Regions from separate parts of the Aestuariimicrobium sp. Y1814 genome, predicted to be linked through region 1. Evidence: predicted binding sites of a transcription regulator. Region 1 holds the regulator's gene; the other holds the start of a gene.
The links. Region 1 encodes HrcA, which represses chaperone genes, less so after heat shock. Its sites were predicted from a motif close to TTGGCACTCGNNNNNNNCGAGTGCCAA; they were not measured.
Positions count from the first base shown of each region.

Region 1 (8,382 bases):
AACCGCGCCGTCCGCGCCCCGCTGGAACCCCTGCTCGACTTCCTCGACCTGGGTGAACCGATGCGGCAGGCCCAGGCCGCACTCAGCGTCACCGAACTGGCCACCTTCGGGGCGCAGCGCCGCGCCCTGGAGGACCAGGTCATCAAGGACCTGGTCGCGCTGCTCAACTCCCTGGGCGTTCACCCCAGCCCCACGAGCCTGGACGAGGTGCGCCAGACCCTCACCGCGGCACTGGCCGACCCCGAGGCTGAGCGCGTCGTCCGCTCGGGGTGCCTGGCCCGACCACTCAGCTACGCCGGCTTCGGCCCGGTCGACCTCGACCAGGCGCTGGCCGCCGACCCGGCCGCGGCCGCTCCCAGGGACCGCTCCCACCTCAGCGTCGTGCCCGACCCGACCGACCACCCGACCCCGACGGACGAACCCGACCCCGAACAGGCCCGGGAACACGCCAGGGAGCGCGCCGAACAAGCCCTGGCCCGGGCCCAGCAGGACCACCAGCACGCCGAACGCGCCCACGACCGGGCCACCCGGTCCCAAGAACGAGCCCTGCAGGCCCAGGCCCGGGCGCAGACCTCCCGCGAGGAGGCGGTGCTGCGCCGCGACCAGGCCCGGGCCGACCTGGAGGCGGCCCGGCAGGCCCTGGCCAGGGCCGAGGACCACCTGCAGCAGGCCGACGAGAAACTCACCGGCGCCGACGACCGGCTCGCGGCCGCCGACCAGGAACTGGACGACACCGCCCACCAGCTGGCCGCGAGTGCCGACCGGCTCGCCGAGGCGCGCAGCAGTCGAGATCTGGACTCCGGTTCGTGACCTGACCAGCGCTACTGGTTGACTTCACCCCAGAGACCCGGCCGACTCCGAGGCCTTGCACACAGGGGAGAGCAATGGACACCGAAGCAGTGATGGACATGATCAAGCAGGTTGCCGACGACGTGATCAACCCACGCTTCCGTGCGCTGGCCGACGACGAGATCATCGAGAAGGACGGCCCCGCAGACCTGGTCACCGTCGCCGACCGCGAGGCGGAAGAAGCGATCACCGCCCACCTGCTGGCCGCCTACCCCGACTGCGTGGTCATCGGCGAGGAGGCCACCTTCGAGAACCCGCGGCTGCTCGACCGCGTCGGCACCGCCGAACACGCCTTCCTGGTCGACCCGATCGACGGCACCAAGAACTTCACCGAGGGCAAGGTCGAACACGCCGTCATGGTCGCCGAACTCAAGCACGGGGTCACCACCCGATCCTGGATCCACCAGCCGGCGCTGGGCCACGACTACATCGCCGAACTCGGGGCCGGCGCCTTCCTCGACGGGCAGAAGCTGACCAAGCGGCGGCCGGTCACCGGCACCCCGCAGGGGCGCACCAGCCGCCAGCGGCTGCTGGACACCGACACCGGCGGTGAACTGCAGTTCCACCTGAGCAAGTGGTGCTGCGGGGTCGACTACCCAGACATCGCCAACGGCTCCAACGACTTCCTGCTCTACGTCAACAACAAGCCCTGGGACCACGCCCCCGGCGCCCTGCTGGTCGCCGAGGCCGGCGGGGGAGTGTTCAGCTGGACCGGCAGCCCCTACCAGGCCGGCAGCACCGAGAAGGGCCTGCTGGCCGTAGGCCACCCCGAACTGGTGCCCACCATCAAGCGGCTGCTCGACCTCAGGGTGTGATCAGCGGCAGCTTCGTCCGGGGCACCTGGCCGTGGCCGGCCAGTTCGGCGTAGAGCAGCGGCAGCGCCGCCTTGACGGTGTCGGGGCTGAAGTACCACTCCCATTCCGAGGCGCCCGGGTGCGGGCTGCCGCCGGGCAGGGTCGGGGTGTCGATCGCCTCGAGTGCCTGCTCCAGCCGCACCCCACGGTTGACCAGCGCCTCGGCCGACCCGTACAGGGTGGAGATGTGGGCCCGCTGCTCGAAGACCTGCAGGTGGGTGGCCACCGGCCCGTGGCCGGGGACGAAGACGCTGGTCTCGTCGGCGCCACCGAGGATGCCGTCCAGGGCCATCGGCCACTTCTCGATGGTCGACTCCGGGCCGACCTGCGGGTCACCGGAGGTCTCGAGCAGGTCACCGGTGAACCACACCCTGCGGGCCGGCACCTGCACCAGCACATCACCCTGGGTGTGGGCGGGCCCGAAGTGCAGCAGCTCGACCCGCAGGCCACCCAGGTCGAGGGCGTGCACCAGCGAGAACGGCCTGGTCGGCGCCACCAGCCCGGCGGGGGTCCCCGGCTGGGAACGGGCCTCCTCGAGGTCGGCCAGCAACTGCTCGTGACCGTAGGACTCGGCCCCGGGAATGCCGCCCAGCCCGTGGAAGTGGTCCCAGTGGCCGTGGGTGATCACCACCCGGTCGACCGGGCGCCCCACCAGGTCACGGGCCGACTCGGCGATCGCCCGGCCGTGGTCGGGGCTGGAGCCGGCATCGACGAGCAGCACGTGCTCGGAGCCGACGACCAGGCCGATGTTCACCCCGGCAGGTTCGCAGGCCATCACCCAGATGTCGTCTGCCACCGGCTGCCAGGTACTGGTCGTCCACTGCACGTCACGAGAGTCCACGCCCCCAGCCTGCCACGAAACGAGCACCCCACGAATCGGAGTAGACTGGCACTCGTTTGCCCGGAGTGCCAACAATGGCGGCCCGGGAGGAGCTGGTGGCCGGGACCGGTCAAGGAGGTGCGTGGGGATGGACGACCGCAAGCTGGACGTGCTGCGAGCCATCGTCACCGACTACGTCTCCAGCCGTGAGCCGGTCGGGTCGAAGGCCCTGGTCGAACGCCACAACCTGAGCGTCTCGGCGGCCACCGTCCGCAACGACATGGCCGTCCTCGAGGACGAGGGCTACATCACCCAACCCCACACCAGCGCCGGACGAATCCCCACTGACAAGGGCTATCGCCTGTTCGTGGACCGCCTCGGGGCGGTCAAGCCGCTGTCGGCGGCCGAGAAGCGGGCGGTGACCACCTTCATGAGCGGCGCGGTCGACCTCGACGACATCGTCTCGCGGACGGTACGGCTGCTGGCCCAGCTCACCCGCCAGGTCGCGATCGTCCAGTACCCCAGCACCGACGCCGCGGTGGTCCGCCACGTCGAACTGGTCTCGCTGACCGTCGACCGGGCCCTGGTGGTGCTGATCACCTCCACCGGGCGGGTCGAGCAGCGGGTGCTCGACCTGCCGACCCACACCGAGGACCAACTGGCGGCATTGCGCCAACGGCTGAACGTGGCGGTCGCCGACCAGCTGCCGACGGTGGCCGCCGACCGGCTGAACACCGTCATCGAGGAGACCCCGAACGCCGACCGGGTGCACACCAGCACCGTGGTGGCGACCCTGCTCGAAATGTTGGCCACCGACCCCAGCGCCCGGATCGTGGTGGCCGGTGTGCCGAACCTGACCCGGTTCGCCGAGAACTTCGAGACGGCCGTCCAACCGGTGCTGGAAGCGCTGGAGGAGCAGGTCGTCCTGCTGCGGCTGCTCGGCGAGACCCGGGTGGACACCGACGACGTGACCGTCCGGATCGGGCAGGAGAACCCCTACGAGGGCCTGCAGTCGACCTCGCTGGTGGCCAGCCCGTATGGTGAGCCGGGCCACACCTCGGCGAGCCTGGGCGTGATGGGCCCCACCCGGATGGACTACCCCACGACCATTGCTTCGGTGCGTGCGGTGGCACGCTACCTGGGCCGTTTCCTGGCGGAAGGATGACACCACTCAGATGAGCCGTGACTACTACGAGGTGCTCGGGGTTCCCCGCGATGCGACCCCCGAACAGATCAAGAAGGCCTACCGCAAGATGGCCATGAAGGTGCACCCCGACGTCGCCAGCGACGCTGACTCGGCCGAGAAGTTCAAGGAGGTGCAGGAGGCCTACGAGGTCCTGCACGACGAGCACAAGCGGGCAATTTATGACCGCGGTGGCGACCCCAACGGGCGCGGCGGTGGCGCTGGCTTCCAAGACTTCGGTGGTTTCGGTGGTGGGTTCACCAGCGGCGCCGGTGGGTTCGACTTCACCAACCTGGTCGATGCCATGTTCGGTGCCCAGGCCCAGCGCGGGCCGCGCTCGCGGACCCGCCGCGGGCAGGATGCGCTGGTGCGCCAGAGCTTGACCCTGGCCGAGGCCGCTTTCGGGGTCACCAAGCCGCTGACCATCGACACCGCCGTGGTCTGCCCCAAGTGCACCGGGTCGGGCGCCGAGGAGGGCTCGGAGCCGGTCACCTGCGCCACCTGCCACGGCCGCGGAGACGTCACCTCGGTGCAGCGTTCCTTCCTGGGTGACATCCGCACCTCGCAGCCCTGCCCCCAGTGCCGCGGCTACGGCTCCGTGATCCCGCAGCCCTGCGGTGAGTGCTCCGGTGAGGGCCGGGTGCGCCACAAGCGCCAGATCAGCGTGAAGATCCCGGCCGGGGTCAGCACCGGCAACCGCATCCACCTGGAGTCCCAGGGTGAGGTCGGCCCCGGCGGTGGTCCGGCCGGCGACCTGTACGTCGAGCTGGTCGTGGCCAACCACGACGTGTTCACCCGCGACGGTGACAACCTCGAACTGGCGCTGCGCATCCCGATGACCGCTGCCGCGCTGGGCACCAGGATCCCGGTGACCACCCTGGAAGCCGAACGCGACGACTCCGACCCGGCCGACCGCCAGGTCAACGTCGAGGTGCCGGCCGGCACCCAGTCCGGCACCCGCATCGCCATCCCCAACCGTGGCGTGCCCCGGCTGCGCGGCGGCGGACGAGGCGAGCTGGGCATCACCTTCGTCGTCCAGACCCCCACCAAGCTGGACGACCAGCAGCGTGACCTGCTGCGCCAGCTGGCCGAGGTCCGCGACGAGACCAGCATCAGCTCCGAGCCCGACAAGGGCCACAAGGGTGTCTTCGGGCGCATCAAGGAAGCCTTCGGCGGATGACCGACGCGCTCTACCTCGGCGAGCCCGACCAGGTCGCCCGGGCCGGGGTGGGCGACAGCTTCACCCTGTCCGGGGACGAGGGCCGCCACGCGGTGGCCGTCAAGCGCACCCGGGTGGGGGAGTCGATTCTGGTGAGCGACGGCCAGGGCCGCATGCTGCGGGTGCAGGTCGAGGCCGTCGACCAGAAGACCCTGACCGGGCAGGTGATGGGCATCGACCAGCTGCCCGAGCCGCGCTGGGTCTGGCGCGTCGTCCAGGCCCTGGCCAAGGGTGAGCGCGGCGACCTGTCGGTCGAGATCCTGACCGAGGTCGGCGTGCACCAGCTCAGCGCCTGGCAGTCGCGGCGCAGCATCGTCAAGTGGGACGCCAAGGCCGACAAGGGACTCGCCAAATGGCAGGCCACCGCGCGGGAGGCCGCCAAGCAGTCCCGGCGCGCCTGGGTGCCGCAGGTGCACCCCGAGGTGATCACGCTCAGGAACCTGCTCGCGCACCTGCGTGCGGTCGGCGGGCTGGTGCTGGTCGCCCATGAGGAGGCGACCACCCCGATCGCCGAGGTGAGGCTGCCCGCGGAAGGCCCGGTGACCGTGCTGGTCGGCCCCGAGGGCGGCATCAGCCCCGAGGAACTCACCGAACTGGAAGCCGCCGGCGCCACGCCGGTGCTGATCAGTGAGCACGTGCTGCGGGCCTCCACCGCCGGCGCGGTGGCGCTGGTGCAACTGCAACTGCTCGCCGCCCAGCAGCACGGCGGTGCCACGAGCGGGGCGACGTCATGACCGCCACGGACTTCGGGTTCACCCCCGGTGCGGTGCTCGACAACGGGTTGGGCCGCACCGGGGTGATCCACACCCCGCACGGTGAGATCGCCACCCCCGCCTTCGTGGCGGTCGGCACCAAGGCCACGGTCAAAGCCGTCGTCCCCGAAGCGGTCGCCGACCTGGGGGCCCAGGCGGTGCTGGCCAACGCCTACCACCTCTACCTGCAGCCCGGCGCCGACATCGTCGATGCCGCCGGCGGGCTCGGCCGGTTCATGAACTGGCCCGGGCCGACGTTCACCGATTCGGGGGGCTTCCAGGTGATGAGCCTGGGGGCGGGCTTCAAGAAGGTGCTGGCGATGGGCACCGACCGGGTCACCGACGACCAGGTCATCGCCGAGGGCAAGGAACGCCTGGCCCACGTCGACGACGACGGGGTCACTTTCAAGAGCCACCTCGACGGGTCGAAGCACCGCTTCACCCCGGAGGTCTCGATGCAGGTGCAGCACCAGTTGGGCGCCGACATCATGTTCGCCTTCGACGAGCTGACCACCCTGATGAACACCCGCGCCTACCAGGAGGAGTCGCTCGAACGCACCCGGCTGTGGGCGATCCGCTGCCTGGCCGAGCACCGCCGCCTCACCGAGGAACGCGCAGACAAGCCGTACCAGGCGCTGTTCGGGGTGCTGCAGGGCGCCCAGTACGAAGACCTCCGGCGCCGGGCCGCCCGCGACCTCGGTGCCATGGAGGTCGACGGGCAACGCTTCGACGGCTTCGGGATCGGCGGTGCGCTCGAGAAGGAGAACCTGGGCACCATCGTCGGCTGGGTCGCCGAGGAACTGCCCTTCGACAAGCCACGACACCTGCTCGGCATCAGCGAACCGGACGACTTCTTCGCTGCCTGCGCCGCCGGCGCCGACACCTTCGACTGCGTCAACCCCTCCCGGGTGGCCCGCAACGCGGCGATCTACACCGCCGACGGGCGCTACAACGTGAACACCGCCGCGTCGCGGCGGGCCTTCGTGCCGTTGGAGGAGGGCTGCGACTGCTACACCTGCACGCACTACACCCGCGCCTACCTGCACCACCTGTTCAAGGCCAAGGAGATGCTCTCGGCGACCCTGGCCACCATCCACAACGAACGGTTCACGGTGCGGCTGGTCGACAACATTCGGGCGGCGATGGCCGCCGGTGATTTCGAGGCCTACCGCGAGGAGTTCATGGGCCGGTTCTACGGCCCCGGCCAGTACAGCTAGCGGGCGTCAACTCGGATCGGGCCCGCTTGGCGGGTCCAGCGGGTGCAGGGATGCCGCCAGCCGGGTGACCAGCTGGGCCATCGCCGCCTGCAGTTCCGGGCCCTCGTCGATGCTGAAGTCGTGCGGGATCTCGGCCAACCACTCGGCGGCGAAGGCGTCCGGGGTGCTGGTGCTGCCGACCAGAACGCAGCGCCCGGGGTGGTCGGGGTGGGGGCTGAGCCGGCCCATGGACGGCCCGATCCAGTGCTTCACCTGCTCCAGCGGCGCATCGAAGGTGACCTGGAACGGGTAGCGCCACCCCATCGCCAGGTTCTTCTCGAACTCGGCGACCGGGTCCAGCCCCTCGGGCACCTCCGCGGTCACCCCGGTGTCGACCACCTCACTGATCCGGTCGATGCGGTAGGTGCGCACCGCCTTGACCCGGTGCGAATGGCACAGCAGGTACCACTTGCCGAACCGGACCACCACCGCCCACGGGTCGACGCGTTCTCGCCAGTGCCTGTGTTCGGTGGTGTAGTCCAGCTCGAGCTGGGTGTGGCCGGCCACCGCAGCGATGACGGCGGTGATGACCTCCGGGTCGGTGTCGACCCGCTGGTGGCTCGACGAGGTCCGGGCGTGCTGGATCATCAGCGCCGCCGGGTGACCGACCCGTTCGGGCAACGCGCCGACCAACTTGCCCAGGGCCTGCTCGACCGGCTCCGACAGGCCACCACCGGTGTGCGTCCCGTCCAGCGCGGCCATCACCAGGCCCAGCGCCTCGGTGGCGCTGAACAGCAGCGGGGGCAGCCGCAGCCCCCTGCCCAGCCGGTAGCCGCCGCAGGGTCCCCGCTCCGACTCGATCGGCACCCCGATGTCGCGCAGGGTGGTGATGCTGCGCCGCGCGGCCCGCTCCGAGACGCCCAGGCGCTCACCGATCTGGGCGGCCGTGGCACCCGGACGGTTCTGCAGCACCTCCAGCGCCAGCAGCGCGCGGGCAGTGGGTCCGGAGTCGGGGAACATTGCCCCATCGTGTCACCAATTCTGACCAGATGTCGTCCGGAACCACTCCTAGGGTGGAGTCAACACCACGACGAGAGGCACTCCGATGACAACGATGGCGACCCGGGCCCACCCGGTCCGAGTGGGCACACTCCAGGCCACCCGGCGCGCGGCAGTGGTGCCGCACAGCCGGCCCAGCCGCTGGACCAGCCTGCGGCGCTGGTTCGCGCGCATCCAGTGGGACCAGGTGGCACAGCACCGCGACGCCGACACCCGCGCCCTGCGCCACGAGGCCGAGCAGCGCCGACTGTTCGGTTCGCTGCGCTGACAGGGTCACTGCAGGCAGGGTCAAGGCACGAAGGGTGACCCGTCACACAATGCGTGACGAGAATCACAGTGAAATCACAATGAACATTCTCAACTATGTTGAGAAATCACTTCCATGGGGGTAACTGAATTCAGCTCTGGGCGCAGTCCTAGCATCTCGAACCAAACAGATACCTTCGAGAG
Region 1 covers NZ_JBNJRW010000003.1:261,204-269,585, forward strand. Annotated here, with positions in the region: gene ACQE3C_RS05400 (hypothetical protein) at 1-810, shown strand, start outside; gene ACQE3C_RS05405 (inositol monophosphatase family protein) at 885-1,664, shown strand; gene ACQE3C_RS05410 (MBL fold metallo-hydrolase) at 1,654-2,544, opposite strand; gene hrcA (heat-inducible transcriptional repressor HrcA) at 2,672-3,688, shown strand; gene dnaJ (molecular chaperone DnaJ) at 3,699-4,886, shown strand; gene ACQE3C_RS05425 (16S rRNA (uracil(1498)-N(3))-methyltransferase) at 4,883-5,659, shown strand; gene tgt (tRNA guanosine(34) transglycosylase Tgt) at 5,656-6,894, shown strand; gene ACQE3C_RS05435 (helix-turn-helix transcriptional regulator) at 6,901-7,893, opposite strand; gene ACQE3C_RS05440 (hypothetical protein) at 8,015-8,200, shown strand.

Region 2 (8,382 bases), on a different contig from region 1:
CACGGCCACCTTGAAGGCGTCAGCGGCCGGGCCGGTCCAGTGGTTGAGCAGCCCCATCATGGTCGAGTACGCCGACTGCGCCTCGCTCTCGACCTGGTCACCCATCGCGGTGACGCACTCGCCCACGGCATGGACCGCATCAGGATTGCCCAGCAGCAGGTTCAGCGCGTCCTTGACGAACTGCACGTTGTCGCAGATCCAGTTGTAGATCGGCTCCATCAGCTGCCCCACCACCCAGGCGATGGGGTCCAGGAAGGCGCCGAGGGCAGACATGCCGATGTTGGCGGCGGCGGTCACGGTCGACAGGCCGACCCCTTCGGAGAACGCATCGCCGACGGTCTGGATGTCGGCGACGATCGGGGGTGCTCCCAGTCCTGCGGTCATGGCTCAGTCCACCTTCATGATCGTCGCGGAGAGCCGGGCGCCCTCGTCCTCCATCTGGTCGTACTCCTGTGCGGTGTGCGACAGGCGTTCCCCGAACACCTCCAGGGCGTGCCCGGCCCCATTGACGGTGCCCTTCAACAGGCCCGCGAGGCCCGGGAGCACGGCTGACAGGAATGGCGTCATGAAGATGCCGAGCATCATCGAGTCGGGCTCCTGCATGCCCCCGGCAGCCGACTTCAACGCGCCGCCGCTGCTGGTCACCTGGGTGGCGGCCTCGTGCAGGGCCGAGGTTTGTACCGAGAACTCAGACATTCTTCCTCCGCGGGGTGGGTGTGGTGGTCACCGAGGCTGCTCGGGCTCGTCATCGATGACGGTGGGGGTGGGTGGCTGCAGCAGGGCCAGGGACGGGTCGTCGGTACCAACCCCGCCGCGGGCAAGCAGCTCGTGGGTCTGCTGCGCGGCCTCGGCGCCGGCCCGACCCCAGGTCGCGAGCAGTTCGGTGGCCAGTTCGGCAGGGGCCATGCCCAGGGCAGGGGCGTGGAAGCTGACCCCGGTGACCACGCCGGCGGCGTTGACGCTCACGTCCACCGCCTTGGCGACCACCGTCACCTCGAGGGCCTGCAGCTCGGGCTGCAGCGCCATGACGTTGTCAGAGATGCGCTGGTTCTCGGCGGCGAACTCGGCGTCGATCTGGGCCCCGGTCTTGCCGGTCAGGTCGGGCACCTCGAAGGGCGCGACCTGCAGCATCTTCTCCAGCCCCTCGGCGAAATGTGCCGGGTCGATGTCGTCGAGCATCGAGAACCACTCGTCGAGCACCGGGTCCTTGGGCATCTCGAGCGGCGGCGCCTCCCCGGGTGCCGGCGCGGGTGCCTCGACCAGCTCGGGGCGGGCCGGGGGAGCGCCGGGCAGGTCGTCCTCGGCCGGCGGCGCCGCCTGGGCGATCAGCGACCCGACAGAGCCGCCCATTGCGGACGACAGGCCCTGGTTGGCCGAGCGGGTGGCATCGGTCAGGGCTCGCATGAAGTGACGGTTGAGTCCGGTGGTCGAGGTCTGCGCCATCTCGTCGGTGAAGCCGACGGCGAGCAGCTGGCCGGCGGCGTTGACCTTCACCGTGACCGGTCCGGCGCTGGCCTCACCCGCACCGACCTGCAGCGCATGCTGGGCCCGTCCACCCTCGGCGAGCAGCCGGTCGGCTGCCGCGTCCAGACTGTCCAGGAACCCGTTGATGCTGAAGGTGGCGCCGCCGGGCAGGTCGAGCACCTGGTCGAACAGGGCTTCCGACGGGTCGCTGGCAGGGGGGTTGGGTGGCGTGGTCATCCCCACGAGGCTACTGGGTGGATGGGTCAGCGGCGCGACGAGCGCGTGATCGCCACCCCGGCGAGGGTCCAGACCAGCAGCACGCCGACGACCGAGAGCACCCAGCGGTTGTTCCACCACTGCGAGCCGTGCGGGTGGTCGGCGGACACGACGTGGGCGGCGCCACGGTTGGCCGTGCCGGTGTTGGTGTTGAACCGGCCCAGGCTGTGTCGCACCACCACCGGGCCCTGCTGGTCGGTCACATCCGTCGGTGAGGTGACCGTGACGTTCTCGGTGGCGCCGTCAGCCCAGGTGACCCGGGCATCGCAGGCCCAGGTCTGCCCGAACGACTGCCACTTGCGGGAGCAGTCGGCGTAGCTGGCCTGCCCGCTGCGGGTGGCCCCGGACAGTGACTGCCCCGTGCCGGCGGTCAGCGGCCCCACCAGCAGCAGCCACACCAGGGTCGCCACCACGGCGGCCAGGATCGGACGCACCCCGCGCGGGGCCGAGTTCGTCCCCAGTTCGCGGCGCAACTGGTGGTAGCGGCGGATCTCGTCGTCGCTCAGGCCGGGGCCCGACTCATGACTCATGGGTGCCAGTCTGCCAGCCCCGACCAGCACGATTCGTTGGCACTCGAGTTGAACGAGTGCCAACCCGGGTATAGGTTTGTCATTGGCACTCGGTATGTGAGAGTGCCAACGCCACGGGGGCGGCACCGCGACGACGTTCCCACCCGGCACCTGTTTGCACATCAACTGCCCCAGGCAGACACAGACACAGAAAGGGGTTTGACGTGGCACCCACGATCAAGCCGCTCGAGGACCGCGTCCTCGTTCAGCCTCTCGACGCCGAGCAGACCACCGCATCGGGCCTGTACATCCCCGACAGCGCCAAGGAGAAGCCCCAGGAGGGCAAGGTCGTCGCCACCGGTCCCGGTCGCATCGATGACAACGGTAACCGCGTTCCCCTCGACGTCGCCGAGGGCGATGTCGTGATCTTCAGCAAGTACGGCGGCACCGAGGTCAAGTACGACGGTGTTGAGTACCTGCTGCTGAACGCCCGCGACATCCTCGCCGTCGTCAGCAAGTGATTGCTGACCAGGCTCTCTGACTAAGGACTGGTAACACACATGGCAAAGACCCTTCAGTTTGACGAGGAGGCACGCAGCTCGCTCGAGCGTGGCGTCGACCTGCTCGCCAACACCGTGAAGGTGACCCTCGGCCCCAAGGGACGCTACGTCGTCCTCGACAAGAAGTTCGGCGCACCGACCATCACCAACGATGGCGTCACGGTGGCCCGCGAAGTCGACCTTGAGGACCCCTACGAGAACCTTGGCGCACAGCTCGCCAAGGAGGTCGCCACCAAGACCAACGATGTTGCCGGCGACGGCACCACCACCGCCACCGTGCTGGCCCAGGCCCTCGTCCACGAGGGTCTTCGCGCCGTCGCCTCGGGGGCCAACCCGATCGGCCTCAAGCGGGGCATCGACAAGGCCGTCAACGCCGTCATCGACGAGCTGCGCAGCCTCTCGCGTGCCATTGAGACCACCGAGGACATGGCCAACGTCGCCACCATCAGCTCGCGCGACGCCCAGATCGGCGCCCTCATCGCTGATGCCTTCGACAAGGTCGGCAAGGACGGTGTGATCACCGTCGACGAGTCGAACACCTTCGGCACCGAGCTCGAGTTCACCGAGGGCATGCAGTTCGACAAGGGCTACCTGTCGCCCTACATGGTCACCGACAGTGATCGCATGGAGGCCGTCCTCGAGGACCCCTACGTGCTGATCCACTCCGGCAAGATCAGCTCGATGAACGACCTGCTGCCGCTGCTCGAGAAGGTCATCGGCGCCCAGGGCACCCTGTTCATCGTGGCCGAGGACGTCGACGGCGAGGCGCTGTCGACCCTGGTCGTGAACAAGATCCGCGGCACCTTCACCTCGGTGGCCGTCAAGGCCCCGGCCTTCGGCGACCGCCGCAAGGCCATGCTCGAGGACATCGCCATCCTGACCGGTGGCCAGGTCGTCGCCCCCGAGGTCGGCCTCAAGCTCGACCAGGTGGGCCTCGAGGTGCTCGGGCGCGCCCGCCGCGTCGTCGTCACCAAGGACGCCACCACCATCGTTGACGGTGCCGGCGCCCACGCCGAGGTCGCCGCGCGCGTGGCGCAGCTGCGTGCCGAGGTGGAGCGCACCGACTCCGACTGGGACCGCGAGAAGCTCCAGGAGCGCATCGCGAAGCTCGCCGGTGGCGTCTGCGTGATCAAGGTCGGCGCCGCCACCGAGGTGGAGCTGAAGGAGAAGAAGCACCGCATCGAGGACGCCGTCTCGGCCACCCGTGCAGCCATCGAGGAGGGTATCGTCGCCGGTGGCGGCTCTGCCATCATCCACGCTGCCCGCGTGCTGGAGGACGGCCTCGGTCTGGCCGACGACGAGCGCACCGGCGCCCTGATCGTGGCCAAGGCCGTGCGTGAGCCGCTGCGCTGGATCGCCGAGAACGGTGGCGAGTCCGGCTACGTGGTGGTCTCCCGCGTTGCCGAGCTGGAGCCCGGCCAGGGCTACAACGGCAAGACCGGTGCCTACGAGAACCTGCTCGATGTCGGTGTCATCGACCCCGTCAAGGTCACCCGTTCCGCGCTGGCCAACGCAGCCTCCATCGCGTCGCTGCTGCTGACCACCGAAACGCTGGTCGTCGAGAAGGTCGAGGACGAGGACGCCTGAGCCTCCCTCTCCGGACACACCGCGGGGCCCCTTCCATTCGGGAGGGGCCCCGCGGTGTTTGTGTTCCGGTGGCGGGCTCAGGGTTGGCGGGCGGCCCGGATGAGCCGGACCGAGGCCCACACGACGAAGGCCAGGTAGACGACGGTGAACCCGATCGCCACGTAGTTGAGCGTGGTCAGGCCCACCTCGGGCGGCGTGCAGCCCTCGCCCTCGCAGGTGGTCACGGTCGCCGTGGTCGCGCCCATCACCCACACCATCGGCAGCAGCGTGCCCCAGGACAGGGCGCCCAGCACCCGCTGGCCCGGCGTCCACCGGGAGGACACCAGCAGCAGGACCAGCCCGACGACCCACATCGGGATGGAGATGAACCAGAGGACGAACACGAGTGCGGCGAGCACCAGCAGGACCGCCGCACCGGCCTCGGCTCGTCCGCGGTTCGTCTTGGTCGGGGCGACGTTCATGGGCGGCGGCATCGGCGGGGCGCCGGCCGCATCGACCAGCTCTGCGGGCGTGCCGAGCCGCTCGAGCACCTCGAGGATCTGCGCCTCGGTCGGGTCGCCGGACAGGGGAGGCTGTTCAAAGGCGTCGAGCAGGTGGTTCTCGATGTCGGCGACCAGTTCGTCGGCCTGCTCGCGGGGGAGTCGTTGGGCCTCGGCGCGCAGGCGTGCCAGGTAGTCGACAACGAACCAGTGGTCCAGTGCAGTCATCATCATCCTTGCCTTCCAGAGAGGATGTCATCGACGGAGAGCTTCAGTGCGCTCCATGCGTCCCGGAACTCGGCCAGCGCGTGGTGTCCGGCGGTGGTGAGGGAGTAGTACCGGCGGGGAGGGCCCGAGGGTGACTCGGCCCACGTGGTCTCGACCAGGCCTTCCTTGCGGAGCCTGCTGAGCAGCGGGTAGATGGTGCCTTCGCTGGCCAGCAGGCCTGCCTCGGAGAGCTCGGTCACCAGGTCGTAGCCGTAGCGCAAGTCGTCCTGCAGGAGCGCGAGCACGCAGTGCTCGAGCACCCCTCGACGAAGTTGTGTCACCGCCTGGACAGCTGCCATGCCTCACAAGGTACTCGCGAAGTACCTTGCGCCGCAAGAGTCCTGGGCGAACTTGTGTCAAGTCTCAGGAATCAGGTCATGGCTGCCGCCCCAGCTGGCGCTTACAGCCCCAGTTGTCGTTTGCAGGCCCAGTTGTCGTTTGCAGGCCCAGTTGGCGTTTGCACGTCGGGCAGACGTGCGGACTCAGCGTGGCGCTGCAAACCCGGGACGGAGGCTGGGCCAGTGGCTCAGACGATGCGGTGCATCCAGCCGTGCCGGTCCTCGGCCAGGCCGTACTGGATGTCGGTCAGCTGCTGGCGCAGCGCCAGCGTGGTGGCGCCCGGCTCGCGGCCGCTGACCACGTGCTGGCCGTCCTCGTCCTTCAGGGAGGCCACCGGGGTGATCACCGCCGCCGTGCCGCAGGCGAACAGCTCGGTGAAGTGGCCCGAATCGATGCCTTCATACAGTTCGTCCAGGCTGACCCGGCGCTCGGTAACCGACAACCCGGCATCCTCGACCAGGGTCAGCACCGCGCCGCGGGTGACCCCCTCGAGGATGGTCTCGCTCAGCTGCGGGGTCACCAGCTCACCATCGGCGCTGACCGCGAACAGGTTCATCCCGCCGAGTTCCTCGACCCACTGGTGTTCGGTGGCATCGACGAAACCGACCTGGCTGCAGCCGTTGGCCTCGGCCTCCTGCTGGGCGACCATCGAGGCGGCGTAGTTGCCGCCGCACTTGGCGAAGCCCGTCCCGCCGGGGGCCGAGCGGCTGTAACTGCGGGTGAACCAGATGTCGACCGGCACCACGCCGCTGCCACCGAAGTAGGCACCCGAGGGGCTGGCGATCACCGCATAGGTGACCTGGGTCGACGGCTTGACCGCCAGTGCCGCGGTGCGCGCGAACATGAACGGACGAAGGTAGAGGCTCTGCTCCTCGCCGCGCGGCACCCAGGCCTGGTCGAGGGTGACCAGCTCGTCCACGCTGGCCAGGAAGTCCTCGACCGGCAGCTCCGGCAGGCCCAGGCGACGGCAGCTGCGCTGGAAACGCTCGGCGTTCACGTCTGCCCGGAACCGCCAGACCGAACCGTCGGCATGGGCGTAGGCCTTCAGGCCCTCGAAGGCTTCCTGGGCGTAGTGGAACACCGCACTGGCGGGGTCGAGGGCGAAGGGGGCGTAGCCCACCACCCGGTGGTCGTGCCAACCGCCGTCGGCGGTCCAGTCAATCCGGGACATGTGGTCGCTGAAGATCGTGCCGAACCCGGGGGCGGCCAGCAGGGCCTCCCGCTCCTGTGCGCTGCGTCCGGTGGCCTGCTCAATGGTGAACGTCGTCGTCATAGTGGCTTCAGGTTATCGCCGGGCGCCGCCCGCCTAACGCCTGTGGCGAACGTGGACGTCCAGCGCCGCTCTCACTTTCTGGCTCAGCGGCCTCGGTGGATAGACTCGAAGCCCGGTCGATGGAAAGGCAGACGAGTGGATTACGAGCTCACCGCGGCAGGAGTGCCCCCCATGTTCGGGGCCCTGGGACTCACCTTTGACGATGTTCTGCTCCAGCCCGTGGAGTCGGACGTGATCCCCAGCGAGGTCGACACCACCACCCGCCTGTCCAAGCGCATCGACATCAAGATCCCGCTGGTCAGCTCCGCGATGGACACCGTCACCGAGACCCGCATGGCCGTGGCGATGGCCCGCCAGGGTGGGCTCGGCATCCTGCACCGCAACCTGTCCATCGAGGACCAGGCCCGCATGGTCGACCAGGTCAAGCGCTCCGAGGCCGGCATGGTCGACCAGCCGATCACCATCGCCCCCGAGGCGACGCTGGCCGAGGCCGAGGAACTGTGCGCCACCTACCGCATCTCCGGCGTGCCGGTCATCGACAAGGACGGGGTGCTGCTCGGCATCGTCACCAACCGTGACATGCGCTTCGAGGACGACCCGACCAGGCTGGTGCGTGACGTGATGACCCCGATGCCGCTGGTCACCGCACCGGTCGGTATCAAGCCGGACGAAGCACTCAAGCTGCTGGCCGCCCACAAGATTGAGAAGCTGCCGCTGGTCGACGAGCAGGGCCGCCTGCGCGGCCTGATCACGCTCAAGGACTACGTCAAGACCGACAAGTACCCGCACGCGTCCAAGGACCCCCAGGGTCGGCTGCGCGTCGGTGCCGCCATCGGCTTCTGGGGCGATGCCTGGGAGCGGGCGATGGCCCTGGTCGAAGAGGGGGTGGACCTGATCGTGGTCGACACCGCCCACGGCCACTCCAAGGGCGTCTACGACATGATCAAGCGCCTCAAGGCCGAGGCCGCCGCGAAGGACGTCGATGTCATCGGCGGCAACGTGGCCACCTACGAGGGGGCCAAGGCGCTGTGCGAGGCCGGCGCCGACGGCATCAAGGTGGGCGTGGGCCCGGGCTCCATCTGCACCACCCGCGTGGTGGCCGGTGTCGGCGTGCCGCAGGTGACCGCGATCCACGACGCCGCGCGAGCTGCTCGTCCGATGGGTGTGCCGGTGATCGGTGACGGTGGCCTGCAGTACTCCGGTGACATCGCCAAGGCGCTGGTCGCCGGCGCCGACACCGTGATGCTCGGCTCGCTGCTGGCCGGCTGCGAAGAAAGCCCCGGCGAACTGGTCTTCATCAACGGCAAGCAGTTCAAGCGCTACCGGGGCATGGGCTCGCTGGGGGCGATGGCTGCCCGCGGGCGCAAGGCCTCCTTCTCCAAGGACCGCTACTTCCAGGCCGACGTGGCCAGCGATGACAAGATCATCCCCGAGGGAATCGAGGGGCAGGTCTCCTACCGCGGCCCGCTCGAAGCGGTCGCCTACCAGCTGGTCGGTGGCCTGCGGCAGTCGATGTTCTACTCCGGCGCGCGCACCATCGGCGAACTGCACCGCAACGGGCGTTTCGTGCGGATCACCTCGGCCGGCCTGCGTGAGTCGCACCCGCACGACATCCAGATGACCGTCGA
Region 2 covers NZ_JBNJRW010000011.1:57,202-65,583, reverse strand. Annotated here, with positions in the region: gene ACQE3C_RS12485 (hypothetical protein) at 1-384, opposite strand, end outside; gene ACQE3C_RS12480 (hypothetical protein) at 388-696, opposite strand; gene ACQE3C_RS12475 (hypothetical protein) at 724-1,701, opposite strand; gene ACQE3C_RS12470 (DUF6346 domain-containing protein) at 1,728-2,270, opposite strand; gene groES (co-chaperone GroES) at 2,474-2,770, shown strand; gene groL (chaperonin GroEL) at 2,810-4,396, shown strand; gene ACQE3C_RS12455 (HAAS signaling domain-containing protein) at 4,474-5,103, opposite strand; gene ACQE3C_RS12450 (PadR family transcriptional regulator) at 5,106-5,441, opposite strand; gene ACQE3C_RS12445 (branched-chain amino acid aminotransferase) at 5,669-6,754, opposite strand; gene guaB (IMP dehydrogenase) at 6,926-8,382, shown strand, end outside.
Region 2: a site for HrcA is predicted at 2,307-2,333, ahead of groES (co-chaperone GroES). Genes of this name have one in related genera too.